4 regions of the Neobacillus pocheonensis genome follow, and region 4 is predicted to be linked to each of the others. Evidence: riboswitches for the same ligand, from Rfam matches in the RefSeq annotation. Region 4 holds a riboswitch; each other region holds the start of a gene.

The links. A riboswitch is a leader RNA that binds a small molecule or an ion and turns the genes downstream of it on or off. The one in region 4 is predicted to bind cyclic di-GMP.
Region 1: another riboswitch for cyclic di-GMP. It lies ahead of ABES02_RS10060 (anti-repressor SinI family protein); the one in region 4 lies ahead of ABES02_RS23615 (Ig-like domain-containing protein).
Region 2: another riboswitch for cyclic di-GMP. It lies ahead of ABES02_RS27120 (hypothetical protein); the one in region 4 lies ahead of ABES02_RS23615 (Ig-like domain-containing protein).
Region 3: another riboswitch for cyclic di-GMP. It lies ahead of flgB (flagellar basal body rod protein FlgB); the one in region 4 lies ahead of ABES02_RS23615 (Ig-like domain-containing protein).

What each region holds. Positions count from the first base shown of each region.
Region 1 covers NZ_JBCNAD010000019.1:87,157-94,743, forward strand. Annotated here, with positions in the region: gene ABES02_RS10040 (YtxH domain-containing protein) at 1-131, opposite strand, end outside; gene ABES02_RS10045 (DUF1128 domain-containing protein) at 334-558, shown strand; gene map (type I methionyl aminopeptidase) at 584-1,336, opposite strand; gene ABES02_RS10055 (helix-turn-helix domain-containing protein) at 1,612-1,941, shown strand; gene ABES02_RS10060 (anti-repressor SinI family protein) at 2,025-2,174, opposite strand; cyclic di-GMP riboswitch class I at 2,205-2,295, opposite strand; gene ABES02_RS10065 (DnaJ family domain-containing protein) at 2,866-3,240, opposite strand; gene ABES02_RS10070 (hypothetical protein) at 3,373-3,582, shown strand; gene hutH (histidine ammonia-lyase) at 3,615-5,132, opposite strand; gene ABES02_RS10080 (DNA topoisomerase III) at 5,463-7,587, opposite strand, start outside.
Region 2 covers NZ_JBCNAD010000066.1:739-8,325, reverse strand. Annotated here, with positions in the region: gene addA (helicase-exonuclease AddAB subunit AddA) at 1-729, shown strand, start outside; gene ABES02_RS27150 (spore germination protein) at 768-986, opposite strand; gene ABES02_RS27145 (spore germination protein GerPE) at 1,042-1,461, opposite strand; gene ABES02_RS27140 (spore gernimation protein GerPD) at 1,464-1,646, opposite strand; gene gerPC (spore germination protein GerPC) at 1,636-2,256, opposite strand; gene ABES02_RS27130 (spore germination protein GerPB) at 2,269-2,508, opposite strand; gene ABES02_RS27125 (spore germination protein) at 2,526-2,747, opposite strand; cyclic di-GMP riboswitch class I at 2,977-3,063, shown strand; gene ABES02_RS27120 (hypothetical protein) at 3,080-3,508, shown strand; gene ABES02_RS27115 (YisL family protein) at 3,637-3,996, shown strand; gene ABES02_RS27110 (DUF2777 domain-containing protein) at 4,034-4,597, opposite strand; gene asnB (asparagine synthase (glutamine-hydrolyzing)) at 4,820-6,667, shown strand; gene ABES02_RS27100 (alpha-amylase family glycosyl hydrolase) at 6,776-7,587, shown strand, end outside.
Region 3 covers NZ_JBCNAD010000001.1:55,187-62,773, reverse strand. Annotated here, with positions in the region: gene fliM (flagellar motor switch protein FliM) at 1-611, shown strand, start outside; partial or broken gene fliN (flagellar motor switch protein FliN) at 733-975, shown strand; gene fliD (flagellar filament capping protein FliD) at 1,209-2,768, shown strand; gene ABES02_RS00340 (hypothetical protein) at 2,771-3,130, shown strand; gene fliS (flagellar export chaperone FliS) at 3,149-3,526, shown strand; cyclic di-GMP riboswitch class I at 3,637-3,723, shown strand; gene flgB (flagellar basal body rod protein FlgB) at 3,825-4,205, shown strand; gene flgC (flagellar basal body rod protein FlgC) at 4,222-4,656, shown strand; gene fliE (flagellar hook-basal body complex protein FliE) at 4,669-4,968, shown strand; gene fliF (flagellar basal-body MS-ring/collar protein FliF) at 4,981-6,591, shown strand; gene fliG (flagellar motor switch protein FliG) at 6,593-7,587, shown strand, end outside; gene ABES02_RS00305 (FliH/SctL family protein) at 7,560-7,587, shown strand, end outside.
Region 4 covers NZ_JBCNAD010000045.1:112,390-119,976, reverse strand. Annotated here, with positions in the region: partial or broken gene ABES02_RS23620 (transposase) at 1-124, shown strand, start outside; gene ABES02_RS23615 (Ig-like domain-containing protein) at 669-3,710, opposite strand; cyclic di-GMP riboswitch class II at 3,743-3,826, opposite strand; gene ABES02_RS23610 (hypothetical protein) at 4,352-4,699, opposite strand; gene ABES02_RS23605 (IS3 family transposase) at 4,739-5,599, opposite strand; gene ABES02_RS23600 (transposase) at 5,605-5,907, opposite strand; gene ABES02_RS23595 (YifB family Mg chelatase-like AAA ATPase) at 6,639-7,587, shown strand, end outside.

The DNA.
Region 1 (7,587 bases), on a different contig from region 4:
GAAACCTTACTAGAAGTTTTTTGAACGTTTTCTTTCATAATCTGCCTGGTATGTTTATCAAGTAAGCTAAGCGCTCCCCCCGCGAGTGCACCAAGTAACATACCCTTCCAAAATTGATTTTTCTTCGTCATCTTAACCTTTCCTTCCTTATCTCTAATTATCAGTGAATCCTTTATTAATGAAAATAATACCAAAAATACTATCCATCATTTATTTTGCTTTATTCACGCTCCCTAAGCAAGTCCATCCGCTAACTTTATAGAAAGGTTTTGTATTGACATATACTTTTTAACATGAAAAGATGATATTAATATTTCGGAAAGGGTGACCGGAGTGAATTTATCTCAAAAATCTGTTGAGAATGTTGAATTTATGATCGAACAAATAAAGGAAAAGTTGAAAGTATTAAACCTAGGAGCAATTAAACCCTCACACTTTGATGAAGAAATGTACGAGGAATTAAAAGAAATTTATGAAATGGTACTACGAAAGAATTCGTTTAGTCCCAATGAAATGCAAGCTTTGGTTGAAGAATTAGGAAGTCTCCGCAAAAAATAAAAAACAGATCGCGATGATCTGTTTTTTATTTTTCCTGATCAGTTAATATTATAGGTCCGTCTTTGGTTATGGCAATCGTGTGCTCATATTGGGCTGAATATTTACCATCGATGGTCCGAGCTGTCCAGCCATTGTTATCCATCTTCGTTTGGTACCTGCCGACGTTTACCATCGGTTCAATTGTAAAAACCATTCCTTCCTTAATCCGGGGGCCTTTTCCCGGCAGACCGTAATGAGGAACATCAGGTTTTTCGTGGATTACCGTTCCAATACCATGTCCAATAAAGTCGCGAACAACCGAAAAACCTTCACTTTCAACGTATTTTTGAATGGCATGTCCTATATCCCCAATCCGATTGCCAGGAACTGCCTGCTCAATCCCTTTGTATAATGCTTCTTTAGTTACGTTTAATAAATGGTCTGTCTCCTTTGAAACCGGGCCAACTGCATAGGACCACGCCGAGTCTGCCAAGGCTCCATTGTAATTGACCACCATATCAATGGTAACAATATCTCCTTCTTTTAATGCGTCTTTCCTAGGAAACCCATGGCAAATTTCATCATTTATGCTTGCGCAAGTTGCAAATTCATATCCTTTATAACCCTTTTGCTCAGGGGTGGCATTATGTTTATTTAGAAATTGTTCGACGAATTGATCAATTTCCCAAGTTGTAATACCTGGCTTAATGAGTTTGGCGATTTCTTTATGACAGGCAGCCAGTATTTCTCCCGCCTTTTTCATAGCTTCAATTTCCCGTTGTGATTTAAGTACAATCATGTTGGGGTCCCCTTCCTTTTTGTTTAATTTTATGTATGTAAAGCAATATAGTTCATTAATGAAGCATACTTATGTAAAAATTATACTTTATGACTAAATTGGCAACACTATTAATATTAACTCTATCCATTTATTTTTTCAAAATTACTTTAGTACTATGAAAACTTTCTCAACGTTCAAAATATCGTCATAATCGTTCGTTCGTAATATGGTACTTTTCTATTCTTTTTGGTAGAATTAACGTATATATAATAATAATAGGTGTGTGAGGCTCAATGATTGGTGACCGCGTAAAAAAATTTCGCTTAGAAAAGAAAATGTCACTATCCGAACTTGCTGAGCAAGCGGGTGTCGCTAAATCTTATTTAAGTTCACTTGAAAGAAACCTACAAAAAAATCCTTCAATTCAGTTTCTTGAAAAGATTGCTTCTGTATTAAATCTTCCAGTCGAACATTTAATTCATGAACAAATTGATAAAACTGAGTTAGATAGTGAATGGATGAATATCGTTCAGGAAGCCATGAATTCCGGTGTATCAAAAGATCAATTCCGTGAGTTTCTAGAATTTAATAAGTGGCGAACTAACCAAAATAATAACCAATAGGGATTTTAGTTTTATTAAAAGAAAAAGCATTCTACAAAACATGACGTTTTTTGTAGAATGCTTTTTTGATACTAAATATGTACTCAGATGTTCTTGGTTATTAACTCATTTAGCTGATTTTGATTGAGGAACTCACGAACTTCATCTAATGATAATCCTAGCTCTTTTGCTTCAAAAATAAGTGCCAACCATTCCTCATCGATGACTTCCATTTTTCTTTCTGTAATCACCATCGTTTTCACCCCTAAAATACATGTCGTATTCCAGGTAGCCCGGCCATCCTAGAAAGCAAATGCTCACCTTAGACCCTCGGCTTTGCGTCCCTATTTTTCAATAGGTTTGCCCTTTTCTGTTTCGAATGAACCACTCTCATCACAGGCAATCCAACCATCACCCAACTTACCTAGGCCTAAATACTTAATCGTTATCGATATGTTCATTATATATAGTCCATTTATAACAGGGTGTTGGATTTTGTCATTTTATTCTAATTTTCTAACATTTTTTTTTTACAAATAATTCTATAATCCTACAAAAAACTTCCAGAATTCTTACATTTCTAGGTTCGATAATAGAAAAAGGGAAGAAATCAACGTCGAAATTTTCACCCTTTTCCAAATAAGCCTTACTTTTTTAATAAACTAACAGAAATTAATCCCGCTTTTTTATGCGCAAAACATTTGTCTAAATTGTGACAAATAACATATAATGTAAACAACATATAAATATGCTTAATATTATTAATATTCCAATAAATTTGGGTGGTGAAGTTCCATGACCTTTATTCATGTCTTAAACTTCTCAATTCCGATTGCCTTTATGGTATTTGCAGGGTTTATGCTTGACCGAATATGCAAACCTGCAAAAACAGAAGAAAAAGCTGGCGAAGAGTGAACTTGTATAACTCCCATCGCGCAGCTTTTTTTATTTTAGCTTATTTTGCATCTTTAACTCATAATTTTTAAAAATAGAGGAATTCGTCTTTACCCCTCGTTTGGACATTAACTGATTGAAACGAATTAGTTTCTCATTCAATTTTCTTTGTAGGTTTTCTCTTTCACTTATTTCATCTGTTTTTTTAATTAAATCCTCAATTGTCATTAATTCCTGCCGTAAATGACTTTCGTCCTGTGTATAACCTGCATTTTTCAACATTTTATAAGCCATCCGCAGCTCCTCAGGAATTCCCGATAAATCCTCTAACTGCATTGGCTTACCGAGCCCTGGAAGATTTTCGAACTCACCATCTTTATAGGCTTTTTTAATACGGTCTTCCGAGACAATATGAAACATATCCATGCTAACGCCTCCTTTTTACCATATATCTAAGTTAATTATATCAATTTTTAATTTAGATTTAAAAGCTGCGCCTTTTCGTACAAGTAATTATTTCTATTCTGTTGGGGAATGCTACATGCATAAACGAAAGGAGTGTTAAGTTTGGCTCGTGGAGAACATTTTAACCACAAAAGAAAACACCATCCCGGTGAGTTTCCTCAGAATAGCCTTGCGGAAAAGCATGGGAAGGAAGCCATTGGCGATGAAGAATTCATTGTAACTCAAGAAGCATTTAAAAATAGAATTGAGGAAGATGGCGACCGCGGAGATACAGCCCGCATACTGCCAAATCAGACAGAGTAAAAAGGCGTGAGCAATTCACGCCTTTTTTACCTTTAATATGTTTCCTTTAAGCTCCTAACCATCTGTGAAAATTCAATATCTTTAAGCCACTCGGATGCCTTTTCAATATCTTTAGAAAATACACGGTCCTGAGTAATCGCAGGCACTTGTTCACGACCTTTTTCAAAAAACATTTTTGTGTGTGTTGCCATTTTTTCGATACCGCGGAATTCTACTGCCTGCATCGCACAAATCAACTCAATCGCAAGAACCTTTCTTGTGTTTTGTATGATTTGATAAGCATGTCTAGAAGCGATGGTTCCCATGCTGACATGGTCTTCTTGATTCGCAGATGACGGAATTGAATCCACGCTAGCTGGATGGGCAAGAGTTTTATTTTCTGAAACAAGTGAAGCAGCTACGTATTGCATAATCATAGCACCTGACTGCAAGCCTGGTTCAGGACTTAAGAATGGCGGTAAATCATTTAATTGCGGATTGATTAATCGCTCGATCCTTCTTTCAGAAATATTGGCTAACTCCGCAACGGCAATTTTCATAAAGTCCATGGCAAAAGCAATCGGCTGGCCGTGGAAGTTTCCTCCTGAGATGACCTTTTCCCCATCATCGAAGATTAACGGATTGTCTGTAGCAGCATTCATTTCAATTTCTAATTTCTCTTTTACATAATCAAGAGCCTGCCATGATGCTCCGTGGACTTGTGGGATACAGCGAAGAGAATAAGCATCTTGGACTCTAAGCTCGCCTTGCATTGTCGTTAATAAACTATCACTTAAATACTTGCGGATTCTTGCCGCCGTATCAATCTGTTGTTGATAACCTCTCGCCACATGTACTTCTTCGGCAAAAGCATCGATAATTCCATTTAATCCCTCAATTGTCATGGAAGCAATAAGTTCGCTTTCGTGTGCCAACTGTTCTGCCTCTAAATAGCCGACAACTCCCATTGCCGTCATTGCTTGAGTACCGTTTATAAGTGCAAGCCCTTCCTTCGCTTCAAGTGTAACTGGAAGGATTTCTTCCTGTTGCAGTGCACAAAGGGCATCTATACGATTTCCCTTGTAAAAAACTTCGCCTTCCCCGATTAAAACTAAGGCAAGATGTGATAATGGCGCTAAATCGCCGCTCGCTCCAAGCGATCCTTGCTGTGGAATGACAGGGATAATATCTTTATTTACTAATTCAATTAGCTTTTCAATAACAAGTGGTCTGATTCCTGAAAAGCCCTTTAAAAGTGCATTAGCTCGAAGAAGAACCATTGCTTTTGCTACAACCTCAGGAAATGGTTCGCCGACACCGCAGGCATGTGAACGAATTAAGTTAAGCTGTAGATCCTGGACATGGTCTTTGTCAATTAATACATCACTAAACTTACCAAAGCCTGTTGTAATTCCATAAACAACCTTTGATTCTGCTACAATACGTTCCACTGCTTCTCTGCTCTTTGCAGCAGCTTCCATACTTTGTTCTGAAGCGCGGACCTTTTGCTTGCGAAATAAAACATCCTTCATTTGCTCTAACGTTAAACTATTACCAGTAAGTGTAATCATTTTTCTCTCTCCTCTAATACTTTAGTATAATAAAGAAAGAGGCTGGATTCCTTTTCAGATTAGATAAGGAGTCCAGCCTCTTTTATGAATATAACGGAATATTGAACGATTTTTTTGTGATGCCTCATAGGTTATCATTCCATTCAAATGGATTAAAAAACTATTGTATTGATAATTATTGTATGTGATGTAAACCCTTACTGTCAATAAAATTTTCTGAATTTTAGCACGATAACACTTTAGCACGATAATAAATGAAAGGTAAAAAATTGATAAAAGGGCTATTCATAAAGATATTAAATCTTTGTGAATAGCCCCAATATTTGTGTGTTAATCCAATTTTAACCCTTTTAATGCTTCTGCCAATGCATTATTCAATGGTTCTTCATCTTTTTGTTGATTTTTCAAATACTTTTGTACAGTCCGTTTATCCACCTTGCCGCCGGTTTCTTTTTTGCGGCGAGCTTCAAAAGCAGATAGTTTTTCACGGTATCCACATTTACATGCAAAGATTTGTCCTTCGCCTTCACCGCGAAGCTCTAGTTTTTTATGGCATTGTGGGCAGCGTGCATTTGTGACTCGTGATACATTTTTACGATGACCGCATTCCCGATCTTGGCACACGAGCATCTTACCTTTTTTGCCATTCACTTCAAGCATTGGTTTTCCACAGTCCGGACAATTTTTTGTAGAAATATTGTCATGCTTGTATTTTTTATTACTTGTTTTAATTTCTGCAACGATTTCTTTTGTGTAGTTTTTCATTTCACTGATAAAAACGTCTTTTTTCAACTTGCCATGAGCAATCTGATCAAGCTTTTGTTCCCATTCAGCAGTCAAAGTAGGAGATTTTAGCTCTTCAGGGACTAAATCTAACAATTGACGACCTTTAGAAGTAATATGAATGTCTTTGCCGCGCTTTTCGATTAAGAATGAATTGAATAGCTTTTCAATTATATCAGCACGTGTAGCAACAGTACCTAAACCACCAGTTGATTTTAACGTTTCTGCCAGTTGTTTATTTTTTGTTTCCATATATTTCGTAGGGTTTTCCATGGCCGAAAGTAATGTTGCCTCATTAAATCGTGCAGGTGGATTAGTTTGACCAGATGTTTGGGCCATTAGTTTCACGATTAATGTGTCGCCTTTTTCAATGCGAGGTAAAATCTGTTCCTTTAGGTCATCTGCTGCATCGTCATCTTCAAAGCGATTTCCGTATACTTCTTTCCAACCAATTGATAAAATAGTTTTTCCCCTAGCAACGAAGTTCTCATCACCGATTTTCGCACGCAGCGTTAATTGCTCATACTCGAAAGCCGGGAATAATACTGCTAAGAATCGTTTTACAACTAAGTCATAAATTTTCCGTTCTTTATCTGTGAAGGCTGAGAAGTTTACATAGCTTTCTGTTGGAATAATGGCATGGTGATCTGAAACTTTGCTATCATCGACAAATGCTTTAGAAACTTTTATCGGCTTGCTTAAAATCTTATTCGTTAAAGGACGATATTCTCCTACCCCACATGCTCTCAATCGTTCTGGAAGCGTTCCTACAATATCTGAAGAAATGTATCGCGAATCCGTACGCGGATATGTTAAAACTTTATGTTGCTCATACAGCTTTTGCATAATGTTTAACGTTTCTTTTGCAGAGTAACCAAAGATTTTATTCGCATCCCGTTGCAATTCTGTTAAATCATAAAGTGCTGGGGAAAAAGACTTTTTCGGTTTTTTCTCAATTTCTGTTACAATCGCATTTTGTTTACCTATTCTTTTGACAATCGCATCGGTTTTTTCCTTCTCAAAGCTGCGACTATTCCCTTTTGCATCTTGCCAAGTCAGCTTTAAATTGTTCGACGTTTGGGCTTCAATGCCATAATAGGTTTGCGCTTTGAAATTTTTAATTTCATCCTCACGAGCAGCAATCATGGCAACAGTTGGTGTTTGAACACGACCGCAGTTTAATTGGGCATTGAATCTGGTTGTTAATGCGCGGGTTGCATTTAGACCAATATACCAATCCGCTTCTGAGCGGGCGACAGCTGAAGCATACAAATTGTCATAAGACTTGCCAGGCTTCAAGTTGGCAAAACCGTCTTTTATTGCTTTATCGGTAACAGATGAGATCCATAGTCGTTTAATCGGTTTATTGACTTTTACTTTATCAATAATCCAACGTGCAACTAATTCTCCCTCTCTTCCTGCGTCTGTAGCCACGATTATTTCGGTGACATCCTTTCTTATCAGTTGACTCTTAACGTCATTAAACTGTTTTCCAGTCTGCTTAATGACGGTCAATTTCAAACGATCAGGCAGCATAGGCAGGTCTTCTAAATTCCATGTTTTATATTTCACATCGTAACTTTCTGGGTCAGCAAGGGTGACTAGGTGCCCTAGTGCCCACGTTACAATATATTTATTACCTTCTAGATACCCATTTCCTTTTTTATTACAA
Region 2 (7,587 bases), on a different contig from region 4:
ATTAAATCAAGACTTGACTGGCAATATTCACACCAAAATGCTGCACGCTTTCGCTCTAAGCAATCTGTTTCCGAAATGAAACGCCAGCGGGAAATAGCTGACGAGCAAAGCGGGACCGATCTTGTTCACAGGATTAAAAAGCCGATTTTAAAAAGGCCAAAATTTATGCAGGAAAAATCATTAAGCCCTGCTGAGCGTGGTACTGCCATGCATATGGTGATGCAGCATGTGGATTTGTCTGAGCAAGTTACAATCGAATCCATTCAAAAACAGTTAACCACGATGGTTCACAATGAATTATTAACGGTGGAGCAAGCCGAAATCATTGACTTAGGGTTAATTGTGCAATTTTTTCAAACAGAATTGGGGCAGAAATATTTTCATGCTAAGGCAATCTTCCGAGAAATTCCATTTACCCTTTCATTGGCTGCACAAGATGTTTACCCCAATTGGAAGGACGAGGATGAATCTGTCTTTGTCCAAGGGATTATCGACTGTATCTTAGAGGATGAGAAGGGACTTATCCTTATTGATTATAAATCCGATGGCATAACAGACAGGTATAAGGGCGGCTTTGAACAGGCTAGACCCATACTTGAAGACAGATACAGGCTGCAAATTAACCTTTATACAAAAGCCATTGAGCAAATTTGGAAAAAAGAAGTTTCCGAAAGGTATTTATTTTTCTTTGATGGGGCTCATGTTTTGAACATTGATGAGAAAAAATAAAAAAATGACATAAACCAACACTTTGGTTTATGTCATTTTTAATTATTTCCTGCTATAGGCTGGTCAATTAAATTAGTATCAAGTACGTTGGTACCGTTAAGCCCGTTATTAGTTACAATTAATCCTCCAGTATTAAATGCTCCTGAACCAGCAGCCGTTTTGGAGGCGCTTTTTGGAGATATATAAACGGTATCGCCGAATTGCACTATTCCCCCGCCTACATTAACAATTTGTACTGGACCAATAATTGCTGGCATGGAAAACATCCTTTGCGTTAATTGTATGGTTTCATTCTACTGACAGCCTATGCTTTCATCGTTGTCCCTGTTCTTCCTTCTTGTTCTCGATACCCTCATCAGTCCTAGGAACTGGGAGAAGCTGTCTAATATGCTTAACTCGCGCTTCCATGGAAACATGTTTACTGTTTCCAACATGTAAAAGAGAGGATGAAGAGACACCGATAATGTCAATATTGTTTACTTTGATTAATGGGCATTGATTGTGAGTTAAGAAAGAAATTGGTTCATTTATGAGTGGAAGAGGTATGGGTTCAGAAAAAACGCGATAGGGGGAGAGATTTCCCTCATTTCCATAAAAAATTTCTGCTTCCCTTTGGACAGCTAAAGCTCGGGATAATCCATTCACAATACAGGAATCGCCCAATTGAAAAATGGAGGCGAAAGAAAAAATCTCAACGTTTATTTTGTCAACACAAGAAGTCCTTTCAAACATAATTATCTCCCTTCCGGTGATAACGGAACAAACGGTCCAATGATTAACGATTCCGCTGGGGTATCAAATGTGGACGCAAGCTGGATTGTTTCTGTATCGCCCACGAGGACTAAGGAGGAACTCGCGACCCCGATGATTCGGATATTTCCTACACAAAGCTCTCTGTTATAGACCTCAAAGTTCATTTTGATTCATTCCTTTCACATTGTCCGGCAGATTCTTAAAAAATAAATAGACGCCATTTTGTATTTCCTGTTTTAACGATTCAATAATGAACTCCTCTAAATTTTCATTTTCAGAAGCAGTGTTTCTTGCTTTGTTGGAATTTAGATGGTATTCCACCCTGTTAGGGAGCTGTTTGATAATGTCTTGTTTTATAAACGATAAATAAGATTCATTTGGTTGAACACCTAATTCCCTTTCGGTACTTTCGACCAATAGTGGTAAATCAGTTTCTAGAAATCTATAGATTGCCTCTTCTATTTTCATTGATCGTTGCATTTGGTCTTTTGGAGCAATAGGAGTGGTAAGTGATTGATTTTGTACCGCAAAGTCTTCGATTGCTGACATATCTGATGGATTTAAGCCAATATTTAACGTTCCTTCAAGAGTCTCAACCTTCAATTGATCAAATTTGTATTCAATTTTGTCGACGTGTATGGCCCTCTTTTCGCTTAATTGTTTCATCTCTTCCCTCATTTTTTGGATGACGGACTCCAATGCAGCAATTCTTTGCTCTTGCGCTTGGAGAGTCATCTGGAACCATTGAAGGTATTTGTAAAAATCTTGATACATTCAATCACCTCACTATTTTTCAGTCATCCGTACCGGCGCCTGTAAGGGGACAGCTGGTGCACTCACTGAGGTTGGTGGCAGCTGTCCAACTTTTTTTGCAGTGGGTGCAGGCCCTGTAAAACCACCAGTATTATAAAGATGTGCAACTGGTTTAATTATTCCTGCACTGCCAATTTGGAAGACAGAGGAATTTGTTATACCGCTAATTTTTATAAAATTAATGTGAATGGACTGCTGTATATAATAATTCATTGTAGACCACCCATTCATTAAGCATTGAGTGCAATTCCTTGATCGTATACATCAGAATCAGCCGTGTTAGTCGAACTTACGTTGTTATTAAGATGTAAACTTTCTCCGGTATTAAAAGATCCTGCTCCGGAAAAGGTTTTGGCTGTCGAGAGTGGCATTATCTTATAGACGTCGCCAATATGGAAAACAGAACTGCTTCCAAGCGTTATCACCTGTGCAACTCCAACAATTGCTGGCATATTCAACACCCTTTTTCATGTTTATCTTTTACATTCTATGATTGGGCGCTTTTAATGTGATTCATTCGCCCAAATAAAGTTAAGGGCAGAAAAATGAACAGGTGCAGACAGAAATAGGTCCAATGAACTATTGTTTAAAGATTAAAATGATAAAATAGTAGGATTTTCGATAGGAGTAAAACATCCTATGATAGGATTAAAGAGTTCAGTCAAGGATAAAAGTACTGATTCTCGATAAAGGCAAAACTGGTGAAAATCAGTGACGCAAAGCTAAAGGGGCTTCGGTACCAATGTACTATGCCAGCCAGTTACCGAAAGAGGAGGACGACTGAATGGGACTATTACAGAGCATTCAAGAAAGTGGTAATCAAACAGGCGGGGGAATGAAAAAAGAGATTTCTTCCCGTGAAAATCTATCATTAACACCAAAACTTAAAATGATCACGCCTTTTCATGTGTTTGGGCCTATTTATCCACTCATTTTGGATAAGGATGTTTCCGAAATTTTGGTGAATGGTCCAAACGAAGTGTATTGTGAACAGAAAGGTAAAATACTTTTAACATCAATTCAATTCAATGATAATGAACATTTAATAAGTATTATTAAAAAAATAATCTCTACTTTCGGAAGAAGAATTGACGAAAATTCACCGGTCGTCGATATCAGGCCGTCGGTTGATGCACGTATTATCGCCATCATTCCACCACTAGCATCAAACGGACCGATGATTACCATCACAAAATATCCAAAAAAGATTTAAGCAATGAATTAGTAACAATTCCATAATAAATATGTATTTTTGAATGTCTTTTTTCGTCTTTTTTAGCTTCATATGTTATGATAGTTTCGAATTAAAGGAAACTACATACATTTGAGGAGGCATTTTAATTGATACACGGCCATATTACTGCATGGGTTTTAGCTCTAATATTATTTTTCGTGGCTCTGTCTTTACATAAGAGTGGAAAAGCAAAAGGTGTAAAGATTTTACAAATGATTTTACGTGTCCTATACCTGCTTATTATAGCGTCAGGCGTGGGTCTTCTGTTTATGGTTTACAGAATTGATGTTTGGTACATTTTAAAAGCAATTGTGGGACTATGGATTATTGGCTTATTTGAAATGATTCTTAGCCGGGTTGTTAATAATAGAAATACTTCTGTATTTTGGATTCAATTTGTGGTTGCTTGGCTGCTTGTTTTATATTTAGGTTTTGTGCGATTGCCAATGTCGTTTTTACATCCTTAATAGATAAGAAAAAGGTGTGGATTCCCACACCTTTTTCTTATGAAATCATTTTTTCAATTATTAGACGTTTGCCCGTATTTAAGGTGAATTCAAAGCGGTCATTGACCTTTTCGTAATAGCAAAAATGATGTTGAACATTGCAAATTAGCTCTTGATTGTCGAAAACTATAAAATTTACGCCATCTTTTCGGTGTTCATCTGATAAGAAGGAGAGATGGTTGTAGCAATAAATACAATCGTAAATGGAAAAATTTAAAGAATTTAATGTAGTCACAAATTGGAAAAAGGCGTCATCATTTATTCCGTCCAACAGTCTTTCAAGCGAGTAGACTAGATGTTTTCTAATTCTAACCAAATCATGATCACGAAGCATCGTCGATTCTTTCCCAATCCGAATTTTTCCTGATTCATACAATATTCCTTTTTTCCAACGATTCAAACGGAAAACTTCAATTTCCTGCTGCAGATAATCCTCCAGCATGGCAGCTTCTTCTGTCTCCTCATCAAAAAAAATCCATTGATCATTTATTTGTTCGACGGTCCCTTCGGTATAGGCTCTTTGTTGAATATCATATAGATTCAATCTTTGTTGTCGATTCATTTTTAACCTCCGCACGAGATGCTTTCATCTTCCTTTTTAGACATCTTCCTGAAATTTTATAACAAGCTTATTTTTTTTAATTAAGTATAAAAATTGAAATGCAATTTGGTATACCAAATTATGCATTTCTCATTATGGACAATTAACCAAAAATAATGGGCTGAATACAATAAACCATGAATTCGATGGACAGTTGTTCGAATACAGAAAGGAGATCCGTACATGTGTGGAATTACTGGATGGATTAATTTTGATAAAAATGTAAGAAATGAAACCGATATACTTGAAAAAATGACCAAAACCTTGGCAAAAAGAGGCCCTGATGAAACGAACATTTGGACTGAAACACATGTCGGCTTTGGACACAAACGACTAATTGTTGTCGACCCTGAAGGGGGAAGACAGCCAATGTCCAAACAAAAGGAAAGCTCAAAATACACCATTTGTTACAATGGGGAATTATATAACACTGAAGACATCCGCAAAATTCTCCTTACTAAAGGATATTCCTTTAAAGGTCATTCTGATACTGAAGTCCTGTTAACTGCCTATATAGAATGGGCGGAAGAATGTGTAAATCATTTAAATGGGATCTATGCCTTTGCAATCTGGGATAGTAAAAACGAAAAACTCTTTATTGGACGAGACCGATTAGGGGTAAAACCGTTATTTTTCACTGAACATCATAAAGGGATTTTATTTGCTTCGGAAATAAAGGCAATCCTGGCCCATCCAGAAATGAAAACGGAGATTACCCATGAGGGGCTAGCTGAGATTTTTGGAGCGGGTCCATCAAGGTCCCCAGGGTCAGGTGTGTTTAAAGGTATTAAAGAGCTTAGACCGGCCCATGCATTAACTTTTTCCAAAAAGGGATTAAAGATCTGGCGGTATTGGAATGTAAAAAGCGAAGAACATAAGGATAATACTGAGGAAACGGCTGAAAAGGTTCGTTTTTTAGTAAGTGATGCTGTTACTAGACAACTGGTATCCGATGTTCCTTTATGTACCTTTTTATCAGGCGGTTTAGATTCAAGTATTATCACTGCCATTGCTGCTAAAGGTTTTACAGATCAAAATAAAGGGAAGCTCCATACTTATTCCATTGACTATGAAGGGAATGACCAATATTTTTCATCGAATGAGTTTCAACCGGATGCTGATGGTAAATTCATTCAAATGATTACAGACAATTTTCATACAAAGCACCATAACAAGATAATTTCACAGCAACAATTAGTCCATGATTTAATCGAAGCGGTACACGTGAGAGATTTACCTGGGATGGCAGACATCGATTCCTCACTGCTTTGGTTTTGTAAGGAAATCAAAAAGGATTTTGTTGTCGGCTTATCAGGAGAGTGCGCTGATGAAATATTTGGAGGATACCCATGGTTCCATCGGAAACAGGATTTGGAACGGCCTGGTTTTCCATGGATGAGGTCTGTGAATGAACGGGAAAATTTATTGAAACCTCATTGGTTGAAAAGATTACAATTGAATGAGTATTGCCAGGAGCAATATCGAAAGGCGATAGCGGAGACCCCTAAATTAGAAGGAGAAAGCTTAGAAGAAGCAAAGCGCCGGGAATTATTTTATATAAATATGACTTGGTTTATGACCACCTTGCTCGACAGGAAAGACAGAATGAGTATGGGGGCAAGTCTAGAAGTCAGAGTACCATTTGCGGACCATCGGGTAGTCGAATATGTTTGGAATATCCCTTGGGAAATGAAAATGTATCGGGGAAGAGAAAAAGGTTTGCTTAGAAAGGCATTTGAAGGTATTTTACCTGAGGAAGTGCTTTACCGGAAAAAAAGTCCATACCCTAAAACACATAATCCGGAGTATACAATGGCTATTCAACGAATACTTCAAACCGTTTTACAAGATAATTCCTCCGCATTGCATGAATTCTTTAGTAAAGAACAATTGGAAAAGATTGTGGAGACGGGAGGAAAATCATTTCAAGAGCCATGGTTTGGCCAATTGATGACAGGACCTCAATTATTGGCTTACCTCGTACAGTTGCACACATGGTTTAAGGATTACAATATCAATATAGTTAATTAAATCAGCAAATAATAGATTTAAATTTGGAATAAGGACTGTATTCGTTTAAAATAAGTGTGTGGGGTGGGGGACCTTTCCCCCGCTTTTTTTTGAGGAGGGACACTATTTATGAAACGAATTACTCTATTATTAATCTCAATATTATTATTTTCCTCTATTCCTGTTCACGCAAAGGTACAAAAAGAAAACCGCTTATGGCAGGACGAATCGGTTTACTCCATTGTGATTGACCGTTTTAATGACGGGGATACCCAAAATGATTTAGACGTAAATTCTAAGGATCCGCTGGCCTATAACGGGGGGGATATACAAGGAATTATAGATAAATTAGACTACATACAGGATATGGGCTTTACGGCCATCCGAATTTCTCCCATCATCGACAATACCAAAAATGGGTACCATGGCTATTGGGTAAATGATTTTTATAAAGTGGACGAGCATTTTGGGACGTTAAAAACATTTCAAAAGCTTGTAAAAGAAGCACATCAACGGAAAATGAAGGTAGTTTTGGATTTTGTTACAAACAATGTTGCTGCATCAAATCCATGGGTGAATGATCCAAGCAAAAAGGATTGGTTTCATCCAAAACAGGAGATTGTGGACGGGAATAATCAGGTGCTGCTTGAAAATGGCTGGGTGAATGGTTTGCCTGACCTGGACCAAGATAATCCCGAAGTTAGCAAATATTTAATTGATACGGCTAAATGGTGGATTAGCAAATCAAATGTAGATGGATTTAGCCTGCCAGAAGTAAATCACGTTCCGTTAAGCTTTTGGAAGGATTTTTCGACGCAAGTTAAAAAAGATAATAAGGACTTCTTCCTGCAAGGAATTCCGTCTGAAGGTTCTTCGATTGATATGAAAAAGTATAAAAGTGCGGGAATCGATAGTGTTTTTGATTATAATCAAAGTAAAAA
Region 3 (7,587 bases), on a different contig from region 4:
TATTAGGAGGCCGGGACCTGGCCGATTCCGCTATTGAGAAAACAACTTTAACGCAAATTGAAAATAAAATTCTTCAAAAACTGTTTGAAGGTTTTGTGGATAACTTGAAAAAATCCTGGAAAGATTTAATGAATGTGAATTTGACTGCGGTTGAGATTGAAACTAATCCACAGTTTTTGCAAGTTGCGATTCCGAATGAAACTGTCATTGTTATTGCGTTCAATATCAAGATTGGCGAAATAGAAGAACTTATGCATATTTGCATTCCTTATATTATTTTAGAGCCATTCCTGCCCAAATTATCATCCTATCAACTATTTTCAAACCGTAATAAAACGAATAGTCCCGAGGAATCCAAATTATTAAAGTCCAAACTGCAGGAGTTGGAGATTCCGCTAAAAGTAGAACTGGGGCGCTCCAGCATTACGATAGAAGAGTTTTTATCCTTGAGCGTCGGAGATATCGTGCAGCTCGACCAGCTTTATGAGGAACCATTAAAGGCGATGGTCGGCAAAGATGTAAAATTTCTTGTTAAACCTGGTGTGAAGAAGACCCGGCTCGCAGCTGAAATAGAAACTGTTTTTGAAAAAGAGGTAAAAAAAGATGAGTAATGATGGAAAAATTACAAGAGATGAACTAGAGGCTTTGTTAGGGGAAAAGGAAGAGGAAACCAAGCCGTTTTTATTTAAGGACTTAGAAGAAAAACCTGAAAAAGAAGAAGCAGACGATTCCATCAACATGAACCTCCTAATGGACATTAATTTGGAAGTGGTCGTGGAGTTGGGCAGAACCAAGAAGAAAATAAACGAGATTTTAGAGCTGTCCCAGGGTTCGATCATCGAATTGGACCGTGTGTCGGGGGAACCTGTTGATTTGTTAATCAACGGAAAAATCGTCGCCAAAGGGGAAGTTGTCGTCGTTGATGAATACTTCGGTATTCGCATTACGGAAATATTGACTAAAACGATAAATTAATCGATCAAGGGCTGATTCCATGTGAATCGGCCTTTTTTATGTGGGCAGAGTGCCCATCCAAGTATTTTTAACTGACCAACGGGCACTGTGAACAGCCCAGGATGCCCGTCCAAGTCATTTTTCCAGTCAATGGTCACTATAAATCCCCATTGTAGTTTTAATTAAACACTATACGTGCACTTCCAAAATGCCGTTAACCGTTTATAGATACTAAGAGTTCGGAGGGTAACAGAATGATTACAAATAATCTTCGGTTTTCCGGGTTGGCTTCCGGAATGGATACGGAATCACTTGTAAAAAAATTAATGGATGCGGAAAAAGTGCAATTAAATAAGGTGCTGCAGAACAAGACCAAGACCCAATGGAAAATCGATGCTTATCGGGATGTGAATACGAAATTCCTGGATCTGCGTTCAGCGATCGAGAATCTAAGGCTGGAGTCGACTTTTACCAAAAGCAAATTGGCCTCTTCTGATAGCAGCAAGGTGGATGTAACCTTGAGCGGCGTACCGAGCCGAAGTGACTACATTATTTCTGACGCCAAAGCCTATCAGCCCGGGGCACCTTCTTCCGTCAAATTTGCTTCCTCCTCTTTAAGCAGCGATACGGTTGAATTGGGTGCAGGACAGGGCTTTAGCTTTACATTGAACGGAGAAACGATTAATCTTACCGACCAAGACTCAATGAAAAGCTCGATTAGTAAAATCAATGCTTTAGCCGATAAAACGGGTGTTACCGCAAGCTTTTCAAGCGGTGACCAGGCGATTGTTTTTACATCCAAGGATGCAGCGACAACTATTAGCATTTCCAACGTTACAAACAGCAATAACCTGCTTAAAATCGCGCCGGGAATTATCAGCGAAACGCAAAACGATTTCCCGGCAGGCAACCTAAGTGGTGCGACCGGAAGCTCGGCAGTGAAACCGACCGATGGGCAGGTCACAATCAACGGGACAACACTTACCCTAAAAAGCAATCAGCTAACTTATGACGGAATTACCTTTACCATCAAGGGCGACATCCCGGCTGGCGGCACTGTAACAATTACGAAAAAGGCTGATGTGGATGCCATTTTTGATGGCATCAAAAGCTTTGTTGATAAATATAACGATACCGTTAAAACCTTGCGCGATACATTAGGGGAAAAGACTTACAAAGATTATTCACCACTGTTGGATGACCAGAAAAAGGATATGAAAGATAAAGAGATTGAATTATGGGAGGAAAAAGCGAAAAGCGGCTTATTGCAAAATGATCGCATCATTTCTTCGGCACTAGACAAGTTGCGGTTAACACTATACTCCAATGTCCGTGATCCAGATCCGGCCAAAATGAACAGTCAATTTGATTCGCTGGCCGAGATTGGCATCACCACAAGCTCCAATTATAAAGATAACGGTAAGCTGGTCCTGGATGAAAAAAAATTAAGAGAAGCGATTGAAAATAATGGGAAGGAAGTTTCCCTCTTATTTTCAAAAAAATACGATACAGGCAAGGCCGACAACAACGAGGCCAATCAGCCTGATGAATTTAACAATAGCGGCATTGGCTGGAGATTGTACGACCAAATCAATGAAACGATGAAGGAAATCACCAAAACGGCGGGTTATTCGAATGACGCTTACCTTACGAAATCACTAAGCCAGCTTGATAATCAAGTCGATTCCTGGGAGAAGCGATTGCAGCGAAAAGAAGATTACTATTGGAAGCAGTTTACGGCGATGGAACAAGCCATCCAAAAATCAAACTCACAAAGCAGCTGGTTAATGCAGCAAATGGGCGGTGGAATGTAATCTTGTATCAACAAAAATTGGCATTACTTAAAACCTATTACCAGCTAACCAGGCAATTACTTAACGAAATCAATGACGAAGCACCTGAACCCATCCAAGCACTAATGAATGAACGCCAAAATTGCATCGAAGAAATAAACCAACTCGATCGAAGCGCCGGGCAGATTCTCATCAACCCGGCATTGAAGGAACTACTGCAGAGCATCTTTCCAATGGAAAAAGCGCTTCAGGATAAACTAAACGCACAAAAGCAAAAGATTCTAGCAAACATTTACTCGTTAAAAAAAGAAAAAAACATCAAACAGCATTACGGGGAGCCGGCTGCTGTTTTCACAGGCTTATTTTATGATAAAAGAAAATAATGGAAAGGTGTGAAGATTATGTCACTTAACACAGCCTACCAGGCATATGAAAATAATCAAGTTTTATATGCAAAGGGGGAAGAGTTGACCCTGCTTTTATTTAAAGGGGCAATAAAATTTATTGAGCAGGCAAAACTAGCAATCGAAAAAAACGATTGGCAACGAGTCCATAACCGGATTATTAAAGCACAGAATATTATCACAGAATTAATGGTGACTCTCAATATGGACATAGAAATTTCACAATCACTCGTCCTACTATATGACTATATGAAACGAAGATTAATTGAAGCGAATGTGAAAAAAGACGCTGTAATTTTGCATGAAATCCAGGAAATGCTGACAGAATTGCTAGGTACTTGGATAGAGGTAATGAAAATGGTAAGGCCTGCTTAATCATAAGTAGGTCTTTTTTTGTTTTTTATCATTGTAATATTTATTAGTACATTGTAATATAATAATATTGGTGAAAATTCGACCAATAATACCAGAAAACGACATTTACAATCCGATAATGGCAAACCTGGGGAAATCCAGGGACGCAAAGCTATAGGGGCTAACATCTATCAAGATTATGCCAGCCAGTTGCCGAAGAGTTATAGTTTAGCTTGCTATGCACTATTCTTCGGAATAGTGCATTTTTTTGCCTTTAAACGGATTAGGAATATTTTCCGATATCTTTAGGAGGTTACTTATGCTTCAAAACATTTCAATCCTTCAAAAAGCTTTAGATGCTTCTGTGTTAAGACACAATACCATTTCAAACAATCTAGCAAATGTTAGTACTCCTAATTACAAGCCACAAAAAGTAGTTTTTGAGGAAATGTTAAAGGGGGAACTTACAAACTCCAATTTTATCGGGAAACGGACAAGTTCCAAGCATATCCCAATTGGGGGTTCACTCACTCAAGCTTATGTTACCGAGCAACCAGTGATGATGCAAAATAGTGGGAATGGAGTTGACGTCGATCAGGAAATGACTGACTTAACCAAAAACTCCATTTGGTACCAAACGTTAACGTATCAGATAGGTGAAGAATTCAATCTATTAAAAACAGCCATAAGGTCAAGGTAGGTGATTAGCCATGTCCATGTTCCAGCCATTAAATATCAGTTCTTCCGCCTTAACAGCGGAACGTCTGAAAATGGATATTATTTCTTCCAATATCGCCAATGCCACCACAACTAGAGGGAAATTGGTGAATGGGGAATGGATCCCTTATCGAAGAAAGATGGTTGAGGTCGAACCAAATGGAACAGCGCCATTTAGTTCCTATTTAAACAATGAAATGAGTGCAAATGGTGTCAAAGTAACTGGGATTGTGGAGGATAAGACCCCGTTTCAGCCCGTTTACGACCCGACCAATCCAGATGCAAATAAAGAAGGGTACGTCATGATGCCAAACGTCGATATCACCAAAGAAATGGTCGATCTTATGAGTGCCTCCAGGGCCTATGAAGCAAATGTAACGGCCTTCAATGTTGGAAAAACCATGTCTTTAAAAGCTTTAGATATTGGTAAATAAGGAGTTTAAAAGATGAAAATTGAACAGTTCATTCCATCCGCATCCTCGTTTTTACAAACAAACCGTAATGTTGATGTTGTTTCACACCCAAAAACTTCCTTCTCTTCAGCTCTAGGGGAAGCATTGCAAAGCGCCAACGAAACGATTGTCAACGCAGAAAAAATGTCCGAAAAAATCGCAACCGGTGAAATAAAAAATATTCATGATGTCACCATTGCAGCACAAAAAGCACAAATTGCACTGCAACTTACCACCCAGGTAAGGGATAAAGTGGTTGAATCCTATCAGGAAATTATGAGAATGCAAGTTTAATGAGGAGATCCTATGAAACAAAAGATCGTAGGCTTTACGGAAAAAATATCGCAGTTTTGGAAAAATACTAGCCCAAAAAGCAAAACCTTATATCTTGGCAGTTTTATCTTCTTTATTGCTATTATCAGTTTTGCCCTATTCTTTTTATTCAGAACGAATTATGTACCCCTTTATAGCAATAGTTTAAGTCAAAAAGAAATCGGCGACATCAAAGCCGCTATGGAAAAACAAGGGTTCACCGATTACAAAATCGCCAGCAATGGCACGCAAATCCTTGTTCCCAAGGAATCGGCGCCGGATCTCATTGTGAATTTGGCTTCTGAAGGTCTTCCTAAAAGCGGTCCCATCAGCTTTTCAGATCAGACGAAGGATTTAAAATTTGGGGTGACCGAGCAGGAATTGGATGTCATTGAGCGGGAAACGATTCAAAAGCAATTGGCAAATTTGATGACAAAGATTAGCGGAGTCAAAAGCGCTGAAGTTATGATTACCATGCCAAAGGAGAGCGTCTTTATCAGACCCGAAAAGGAAGATAAAGCTAGTGCCTCCATTATTGTGGACTTGGAGCCCGGGACGGAGCTTGAACAGGGGCAAATTAAAGCACTCTACTTTTTAGCTTCCAGAAGTATCCCGAATCTGCCAAAAGAAAACATTGTGATAACCGACCAATCAGGGCAGTTATTGACATTGGCGGACGCAGGTGAAACGGACGATGTTGGTTCCTACGATAAACAACGAACGATTAAGCAAAAGGTAGAGGCCGACATTCAGCGCAGCATTCAACAGATGCTGGGGACGATGCTTGGACAGGACAAGGTGTACGTCCAAACCTTTGCGAAGCTGAATTTTGATAAGGTGAAAACAGAGCAAAGCTTAGTGGAGCCTGCGGACAAGGATAAAAATGAAGGCATCGCGGTAAGTGTTGAAAAGATTAGTAAAGTATACACCGGAAAGGGAACACCGGCAGCAGGAGGAACTGCAGGAACAGCTGAGGGAGATGTTCCAGCCTATGCCTCAAGCGATTCCTCCGGAAACAATGACTACAAGGAAACAGAAGAAAGAATCAATTATGAAGTGAATCGGATTACGAAAGAGATTATTCAAAGTCCTTATACCATCGAAGATTTAACCATCAATGTTGGTGTCGAACCGCCAAATCCGAAAAATCGGAACTCACTGACACCAGAAACCCAGGATAACATCCGCAATATTATTGCCAATGTCGTCCGTACGGCCATTGATTCGGATAATACGAAAACCGATGCGGATATCAGCAACCGAATTACCGTCTTCCCGAGAGAATTTTCCGAAAAAACCAATTTGGAGGCTGCACCAGCCAAAGATCCCGAAAAAGAATCGTATCTGAATTATATTTTAATCGGAGCAGCTGCCTTAGCACTAATCATCGCTGGGATTGTCGCAGTACGATTAATCAGTCGAAGAAAAGATCAAGACCTTGAACCGATTTCCGAGTTTTTGGAGGCCAAAAAACTCAATGAGTTTGAAGTAGACATAGCGGAAAAGGAAACGGTCCAAAAAGAAATTAACCAATTGGCAGGTAAAAATACAGAGGAATTCGTGGAGCTTTTGCGCTACTGGTTAAAAGAAGAAAAGGAGGGATAAGATGCGCAGGCTAACAGGACTTCAAAAGGTGGCGATTCTATTAGTCTCGCTCGGAAAAGAAGGCTCTTCTACGATTTATAAGCATCTTAGGGAAGAGGAAGTGGAATTATTAACGAAGGAAATTGCCAATCTTCAATGGATTGACCCTAAGGTGAAGGAAGATGTCTTGAATGAATTTTACAAAATGGCGTCGGAACGAAATGTAGTCTCCAAAGGGGGAGAACATTTCGCCAAGGATTTATTAGCCCTCTCCTTTGGTGAAGAGAAAGCAAAGGAAATGCTGCACCGCTCTTCCGAAAAAAATCTAAAGAAACCTTTTTATTTTGCCCATCGGGCAGAACCGGTGCAGATTTTGAATCTGCTGCAATATGAAAATTCGCAGACAATTGCCCTTGTTTTATCCTATTTAGATTCAACGAAAGCTTCGGCCATCCTATCTTCCTTCCCAGCGGAAAAGCAGACAGAGATTGCCAAAAAAATTGCCTTAATGGATACCGTCTCCCCGGAAGTGGTCCGGCAGGTAGAAGAAGTGCTCCAGGAAAAGCTGGCGACAACCTCTTCGCAGGATTATACGGTTAACAATGGTATCGATAATATTGTCAATATTTTAACCGGCGTTGATCGCGGGACAGAAAAACATATTTTAGAATCGTTATCGGCAGAGAGCCCAAATCTGGCAGAGGAAATTAAAGGAAAGATGTTTATCTTTGAAGATATTGCTTTATTGGATAACCATTCCATTCAAAGAATCCTCCGTGACGTCGATAGTGAGGATCTGTATTTGGCCTTGAAAATTGCCAGTGAGGACCTAAAAGAGGCCGTTTATCGAAACATCTCGAAAAGAAGGGCCGAGATGCTTGAGGAACAAGGAAAGTATGATAAACCGGTAAGGCTGAAGGAAGCGGAAGAAGCACAAGGCCGCATCGTCAGAATTGTCCGCAAGCTGGAAGAAGAAGGGGCAATCATGATTGAAAGAAGGAGTGGAGAAGCCGTTGT
Region 4 (7,587 bases):
TGGTATGCGTTGGACAACCCTAAGGGGCATAAAAAAATTGTTCATGCAAGCGATGCTTACTTTTGCATCCATGAATTTTAAGAAGATGGCCAGCTGGACATGGAAAAGTCCAGAAATGGTGTAAAATGGACCTCCGGAGAGGTCCGTTCTAAGATATAAAAAGCATAAAAAGGACAAAAGGCATCAGAATGTTCACATTCGGATGCCTTTTGTCTACACTCTGAAGCGAATCATTTAGATTCGCTTTTAGAAATAAGGAAATTTATCATATAATCACTCCACCAAACGAAACCTATAAAGTTGATATTTGGTCCCCAAGGGATGCAGGAAATTTGCCTGCTTTCCTTTTTCTTTAGGTCAATATTTCCATCAAACTAAGGACAAGCCATTTCATCAACTTTCTGTCATATCAAAGCGTTAGTAACATTTTACCTCGATTGTGGAAGGAAGATATATTAAGCATGTAGTAGATCAGTATAATGGTTATGCTACAGAAGTTGAAAAAAGTTAGGAATAGACCGCTCGGTGATTTTTTCGGAAGCTGAAGAAGAAGGAGAATGTGCTGGCGGCAATTACAAGCCTAAAGTTTATTGATTATGTAAATGAAAATAGACTACCTGTTTTCCTTTAAGTTGGAGAAAAGGTAGTCTATTCTTTCTTGTTGAATTCTATTTATCTGCTTTAACTGGGGTTTCAGATGTATTGTTTGCCTTGTCGGTTGCAGTTACAATTAGATTCAAACCTTGGGTATTAATAGCAAAGCTAAAATGACCTTGTGAGTCTGCTGTTCCGCTAGTAAGGACATCACCTTTCGTACCGCCAGCATTTTGTTGATAAACAACAATGCTTGCCCCTGGTTCTGCAGATCCTGAAACAGTTATCATTCTATCTTGGCCATTACCTATATAAGAAGCAGTAACTGCTGCTAAGCTAGGCGCTGTTTTATCAACGGTAAACGACACAGTTGTTTGATTTCCAGCTGCGTCTCTTACAACAAGGGTATGAAACCCTTCAGAAGTAATAGTTGTTCCAAGAAGGAATGTATTTCCGTTTAAAGTTGCTGTTCCTTCGTTGGAAGAAGGAGTTACGTTAACATTGTAGTACTGATTGTTAACTACACCACTTACTTTAGGTGCTGTTTTATCAATGGTAAATGATACAGTTGTTGAATTACCAACTCCATCGGTAACAATTAAGGTATAGCTGCCTTCCGCTGAAACCTTTGTTCCAGAAGTAAATGGCTGGCCGTTTAGAGTGGCGGTTCCCTTATTAAATGTAGGAGTGACATCCGTATTATAAGCTGATCCATTAATGATGCCGCTTACGGTCGGCGGTGTTTTCACAATGTTGGATACTTTTACTGTTTTTCTCGTTACGTTTCCAGCTAAATCTGTAGCAACAAATTCAAACTCCCCATTCGAAGTGAACTTGTGAGATGTAGTGTTTAATGTTCCTTCTTCATTCATAGATACTGTAACGACAACATCTCCGTTGGTTGGATCTGTATTGTAAGGATCAACAGTGATGACAGGAGCCGTTTTATCAATATTTGTGATAGTAACCGGATGGATTGTTTCATTGCCTGCTGCATCGGTTGCAACAAAGTTAAAAGTACCGTTTTCAGTGAATGTATGGCTTGTTGTATTCAAGGTGCCTTCATTAGTTGAAGCGGTAACAATTACATCCTGGTTGGTCGGATTAGTATTATAATCTAATACTGTAATGACAGGGGCCACTTTATCGATGTTATCGATGGTCACTTTCGTTGTTGTTACATTGCCTGCAAGGTCAGTCGCAACGAACTCAAATTCATCATTTTTCGTGAAGGTATAGCTTTCTTGATTTAGTGTGCCAGGCTCATTCATGCTGACATTAACAGTAATGTCGTGATTCGTTGGGCTCTTTACATAATCGTTAACATTAATTTCTGGTGCAACCTTATCAATGTTAGAAATGGTTACAACCTTTTTTGTTATATTTCCTGCACGGTCCGTAGCAATGAATGTAAAATCGCCGTTTTCTGTGAAAGTATGACTTTGTGTATTTAAGGTGCCTTCCTCATCCATCGTTACTTCTACAGTAATATCTTGATTGGTCCAATTAGTATTATAAGGTCTCACTGTAATCTCAGGTGCTCTCTTATCAATGTTAGTAATTTGTACCGTGTGCCTTGTAATATTACCAGCGAGGTCAGTTGCTACGAATGTAAAGCTACCGTTTTCGGTGAAGGTATGACTTGTTTCATTAAGCGTTCCTTCTTCACTCATACTCGCAGTAACTGTTATATCTTGATTGGTCCAATCGGTTGAATAATCACCAGTCATAATTTCAGGAGCTACTTTGTCAATGTTCTGTACACTTACTTGAGCTGCTCCTGTATTTCCAGCTTTATCAACAAACATAAATTCATATGTTCCATTTTCTGTAAAGGTTATACTTGGAGAACCTTCATTATTAAGAATCGTTACCTCTTCACTAGGATCAATGGTCACAACTACATCTTGATTTGTAAGTTTAGTAGTTGAATAGTTTACAACAGCTGTAGGAGCCACTTTATCGATGGTTGCAACATTAACGTCTATGGTTCCTTTATTGCCAGCTGCATCAACGAAATTCAAATTCACCGTTTCATTTTCAGTAAAGGTAAGATTATACGTTAAATCTTCAACTTGAGTAAATGTAACTGTATCAGGTAAATTTAGATTCTCAAATATAACAGGCTCCGTAGTTGTAAGCGTTGCTGTTACATCTTGGTTTGTCCAATCAGTAGTTGAGTAAGTGAGTGAACCGACTGGAGCCTCTTTATCAATATTTTGGACTGACACAGGAACGGAACCAGGGTTCCCGGCTTTATCAACAAACTTTAATTCAAAGCTGCCATTTTCTGAAAAGGTTAGAGTGTTAGCATCTTTATCAAACTTTATTGTCTCAGGCAATTCATCAATATTAGTATATGTTACAGTATCATTAGGTGCTATAGTTGCTACCACGTCTGTATTAATGGGTGAGGTTGTGGAGTATGTTACCTTGGCCTCAGGAGCCACTTTATCAATATTATCAATAGTCACTGTTTTCTCAGATGTATTTCCAGCTTTATCCTTAGCTGTAAAGGTAAAGCTGCCATTTTCATCAAAGGTATGGCCGCGAGCATTCATAGTACCTTCTTCATTGATGCTTGCATTAACTGTAATGCTTTGATTCGTCCAATCTTTAGAGTAATCGGCAATAATGATGTCTGGTGGAGTTAAATCGACTGTTTGGGTTACTGGTTTTGCGAGAGTATGTACGGCACCGGCAGTTTTACCATTTTGGTAAACCGTATAAGCTTCAACCGTAATCGTTTCGTCCTTCTTTTGAGCCAGATTATCTGGATTTAAGTTGTACTCATATTCAAATGTCCAGGTAGTGTCATTCAATTTTATTATCTGGGCGTTTACTATTTTCCCATTTACTTTCAGTTCCAATTTTGGACCATCAATGACTACCTTACCACTTAACTTGACTGTACTTGCATTGTTAACTCTGGCAGGAATGGGATTTAAGGTAGTAATACCTGTTGTTTTTTCTAAATCTGTTCTCCCTGTTGAAGATGAAACATCTGCTTTTGCAGGGGTTGTTGTTGCAGCAAGGATGGTCGGTGCACTTGGACTTAGTACTAAGGTGCTTGCCAGAACGACAGAACCTAATTTTCTAACCTGTTTCTTTTTCATTTTTTGCTCTCCTCTTATTATATTAGTAATGTAAATAAGAGGGCCGGTTACACTAGTAGCTCCTTATAGCCCAAGTGTCCAGGTAAAGGCTATAATTCAACGCTTCCCTAATAAGACTGGATTAGAACCGTAATATAGGTTGTCCAGTTTTATGTAATCCCCGATGTTTTGACACATTTCGTGGCAACTTCGATATATCGAACATCGTTTTATGAGAATATTATAAAATAATCCAATGGTAATAGGTATTTATTCCCTTCGACAAACCTCCATAAGTTTTCGACAAAGTCGTAAAAAATGGTTCCGGTGCCTGTCACCACTCTAAAGTGGGAGAAAGAACTTCTACACAGAATCTCATTCGTGTCCATTTGGATCATATATTCAGAGAGTTTCAAGGAAAAAGCGTGTGGGTGAAAGTTAAGCGGAACAAAAGGTTGTGGAGAAGTATACTACACAAACTAATGGAACAGATTAATTCAATAGATGGTCAACCATATTTGCATGTAAAACGTGTTAATAATAAAGAACTACATAATGGTGATGGTTAAAATAGAACCCCTTGCAAATAGCAAATCCATATCAGGCGGAAGAGAGTTATATAAATATTTAAAGAGAAGGACGGGAGCCTTCTCTTTTAATGTTCATATGAAAATGTCTAGAGCTTTTTTAATTGAAACAATAGCTGCTTCAAATTTCTTAATCTTTTCCTCTAAAAGCATAGCTATGTAGCCTTCAACATATCCTTCGCCGCTTTCTGGTTCAGATTCCTCGATTATTGAATCATAACGTTCAATTGTAGCTCTCATTTCATCTATTCCCTCTACCAGGTAAGTAATCGCTTTTGTAAGTGATTCTTTAACGTTATCAGGATATAGCAAGAGCAACAATCCCTCTGCCTTGTCATCCAATGCGGCTAGGGATTCCATCGTAAATAAGGAATCTTCAAGAACATCGATCGCTGCTTTTGTGGTTCCGGTGCCTGTGGTCAAGCCCCCAATTTATAGACATATTTAAAATACGACATTATGCTATTTTTTGGTACTTACGATAGTAATCTTTAGGAGAAATGAATCGAGTTTTTGTTGGATTCGTTTCTCATTGTAATATCGAACAAATCTTTTTAAATCTTCCTCAAAGGAAGGAAGTTTTACTTCGTAGAAGCAAGGAAACTCTGTTTTAAGCTGAGAAAAGAAGCTTTCAATAACGGCGTTATCCCAACAGTTAGCTTTTCGGGACATACTAGGAGTGAACTTTAATTTCTTCACTAGTTTATTATGCTCGAAAGATCGGTAAAAGCTTCCTTGATCACTGTGGATTATAACGCCCTCTAATGATTTTAATTTTCTTCTTTTTTGAGCAGCTTCAATTGTAGCTTTAATAAGCTCTTTGTTTGGACTGGAGCTAACCTGTACAGCGAGTAATTCACGGTTAAATAAATCCATTAACGCTGAAATGTAATATTTCTTATCCTCCACCCAAACCTCAGTCATATCCGTCACCCATTTTTGATCTGGATGAGTGGCTTCGAAGTCTCTATTCAGGAGGTTTTCATAGACATAACCAGCAGCCTTTCCTTTGGATTCTTTGGTAGTCTTTGGACGTCGTACAGTTGCTTTGATATTTGATTCTCTCATAATGCGAGCTACTTTTTTATGGTTAACAAGCGTCCCCTTGGCAGATAAATACTTGGCAATTCGTTTTGCGCCGTAGGTGCCTTGGTGAAGAGAAAAGACCCTTTTTATCTTGGTCAGTAACTCACGGTCTTTAGCTGATACCTGAGCCTTTGGTCTTTTAAGATAGGAATAATAACCACTTGGAGAAACTCCCAGGACAGAACAAAGTAGGCGAACTGAATAATCCTTCCTCAAGTACGTAATAGCCTCAAATATCTTGCTTATTCGTTCTCCTTGAGAAAGGCCTGGAACTTTTTTAATATCTCATTCTCCAATTCTTTTTCTTTTAGTTTTTTCTCTAACGCTCTCACTTTTTGACTATTATTTTTAGATTGAGGCGATTGGTGTGAGTTAGGATTTTTAAGTCCGTCCTCGCCGTTCTCTTTATATAAATTAACCCCCCGGTTCACAGTATCACGGTGTAGGCCTAAATCGTCCGCCACTTCTATAACTGATTTCTTTCCTTCTAGAATTTGTTGTACTGCTTCTATTTTAATTTCGACACTTGTATGTTTTTTGGCCATTCTAGTTGTTCCCCTGAGATGCAGATATGTCGTGTTTTAATCTATACTATATGTCCATTATAAGGGGGTCAACCACTGTCACCGCCCGATATTTGTCGAAGATTGATAGGGTTTTATTTTATTAGAAAATGATAGAATAGAGTTGCAACTGAATATTGTGAGGGTGGCCGGTTGTTGATCATCTTTTCCTTTATTAAGGAAGGAGGTGATGTTTCCAGGAAACTTTTCTTGAAATTCTACGAGAGATTTTAAAAGGAATTTTGCGTGAAGTTAGTGCTTATTTCTTTCGGAAAAACGTTCTAGAAAACAAGAAAACCACCCTACGCCGTAAGCAAAAGGGTGGTTCGCTCAAATAACCAACTTTAACAACCATCACCCTAACGGTAGAGGTTGCATGGAGAAGTGTTAGCAGCACTTCTCTTTTTTATTATATGTCTATTATATACAAAAAAATTCCTAATTAAAAGTGATTCCGGTGGTGTCGGAGTTCCGGTGCCTGTCGCCACTCGAATTTTGTCAAAGGTTGATTAACTTTAGGAATCTTTTTTATAACCTTTTGAAGGATTTTAGTTGTTTCTGTAGAAATTTAATTGTAGAAACCTCATTTTTACTACTCTTCTTATTTTCTTTTAACCATCACCCCACATTTTTTCCTAATTATCTGAGTTCATTTCTATGACTTTTCAATTTGTTTTAGAGGAACAATTCAATATTTATTTGGAGGTTTTTTTATGACGGTTAAAGTTTCAAGTATCGGTCTAAAAGGACTGGAAGGATATCGTGTTCAAGTGGAAGTGAAGATTTCACCGGGTACAGAATCGATGGTGATTGTTGGCTTGCCAGATGCGTCGGTCAAGGAGTCCAGAGAAAGGGTGGTAGCTGCCATTAGTCACTTCAAGGTAGATGTCACAGATCAGAAGGTTGTTGTCAATCTATCGCCATCTGAACAGAAGAAAAATGGGCCGCTATTTGATTTAGCCATAGCGATTGCTGTTTTAAAGGAACTGAATGTGATAAAATGTAAAATTCCGAATGAAGCAGTCTTTATTGGTGCTTTATCACTTGATGGGGTCATTGTAAAAGCCGAAGGGATGCTGCCGGCATTGATATCCGCAAAGAACCTTGGAGTAAAAAAAGTTTACCTCCCGTATGATCCGACAATACCGTTTAATATGATAGAAGACTTGGAATGTATTGTTGTTCAACATATTGAAGAAGTAGTACAGCAAATTGACGGACAAGAACTTCTGCCATTACTGCCTATATTTACTTCGAACGAGCAAATGCCTCTTTTCTCTAGCCCCCCACTAAAAGATTTCTGTCATGTAATTGGCCATACACAAGCGAAAAGAGCACTAGAAATCGCCGCTGCGGGTGAACACAATGTTCTAATGAGCGGACCACCGGGATGCGGAAAAAGCTTGCTGGCAGAGACCTTTCCTTCGATATTACCGGCCTTAACTAACCAGGCACAGCTAGAGGTGTTAAGCCTTTATCAACTCGCGGGGGAAAGACGAAACCTATATTCTCATGCACCATATAGACATCCACATCATTCCGCCTCTTCGGTTTCCATTATTGGAGGTGGATCAACACCACGGCCTGGGGAAATTTCACTTGCTCATCATGGTGTATTGTTTCTAGATGAAATAGCCGAATTCACCAAGAAAACCATTGATA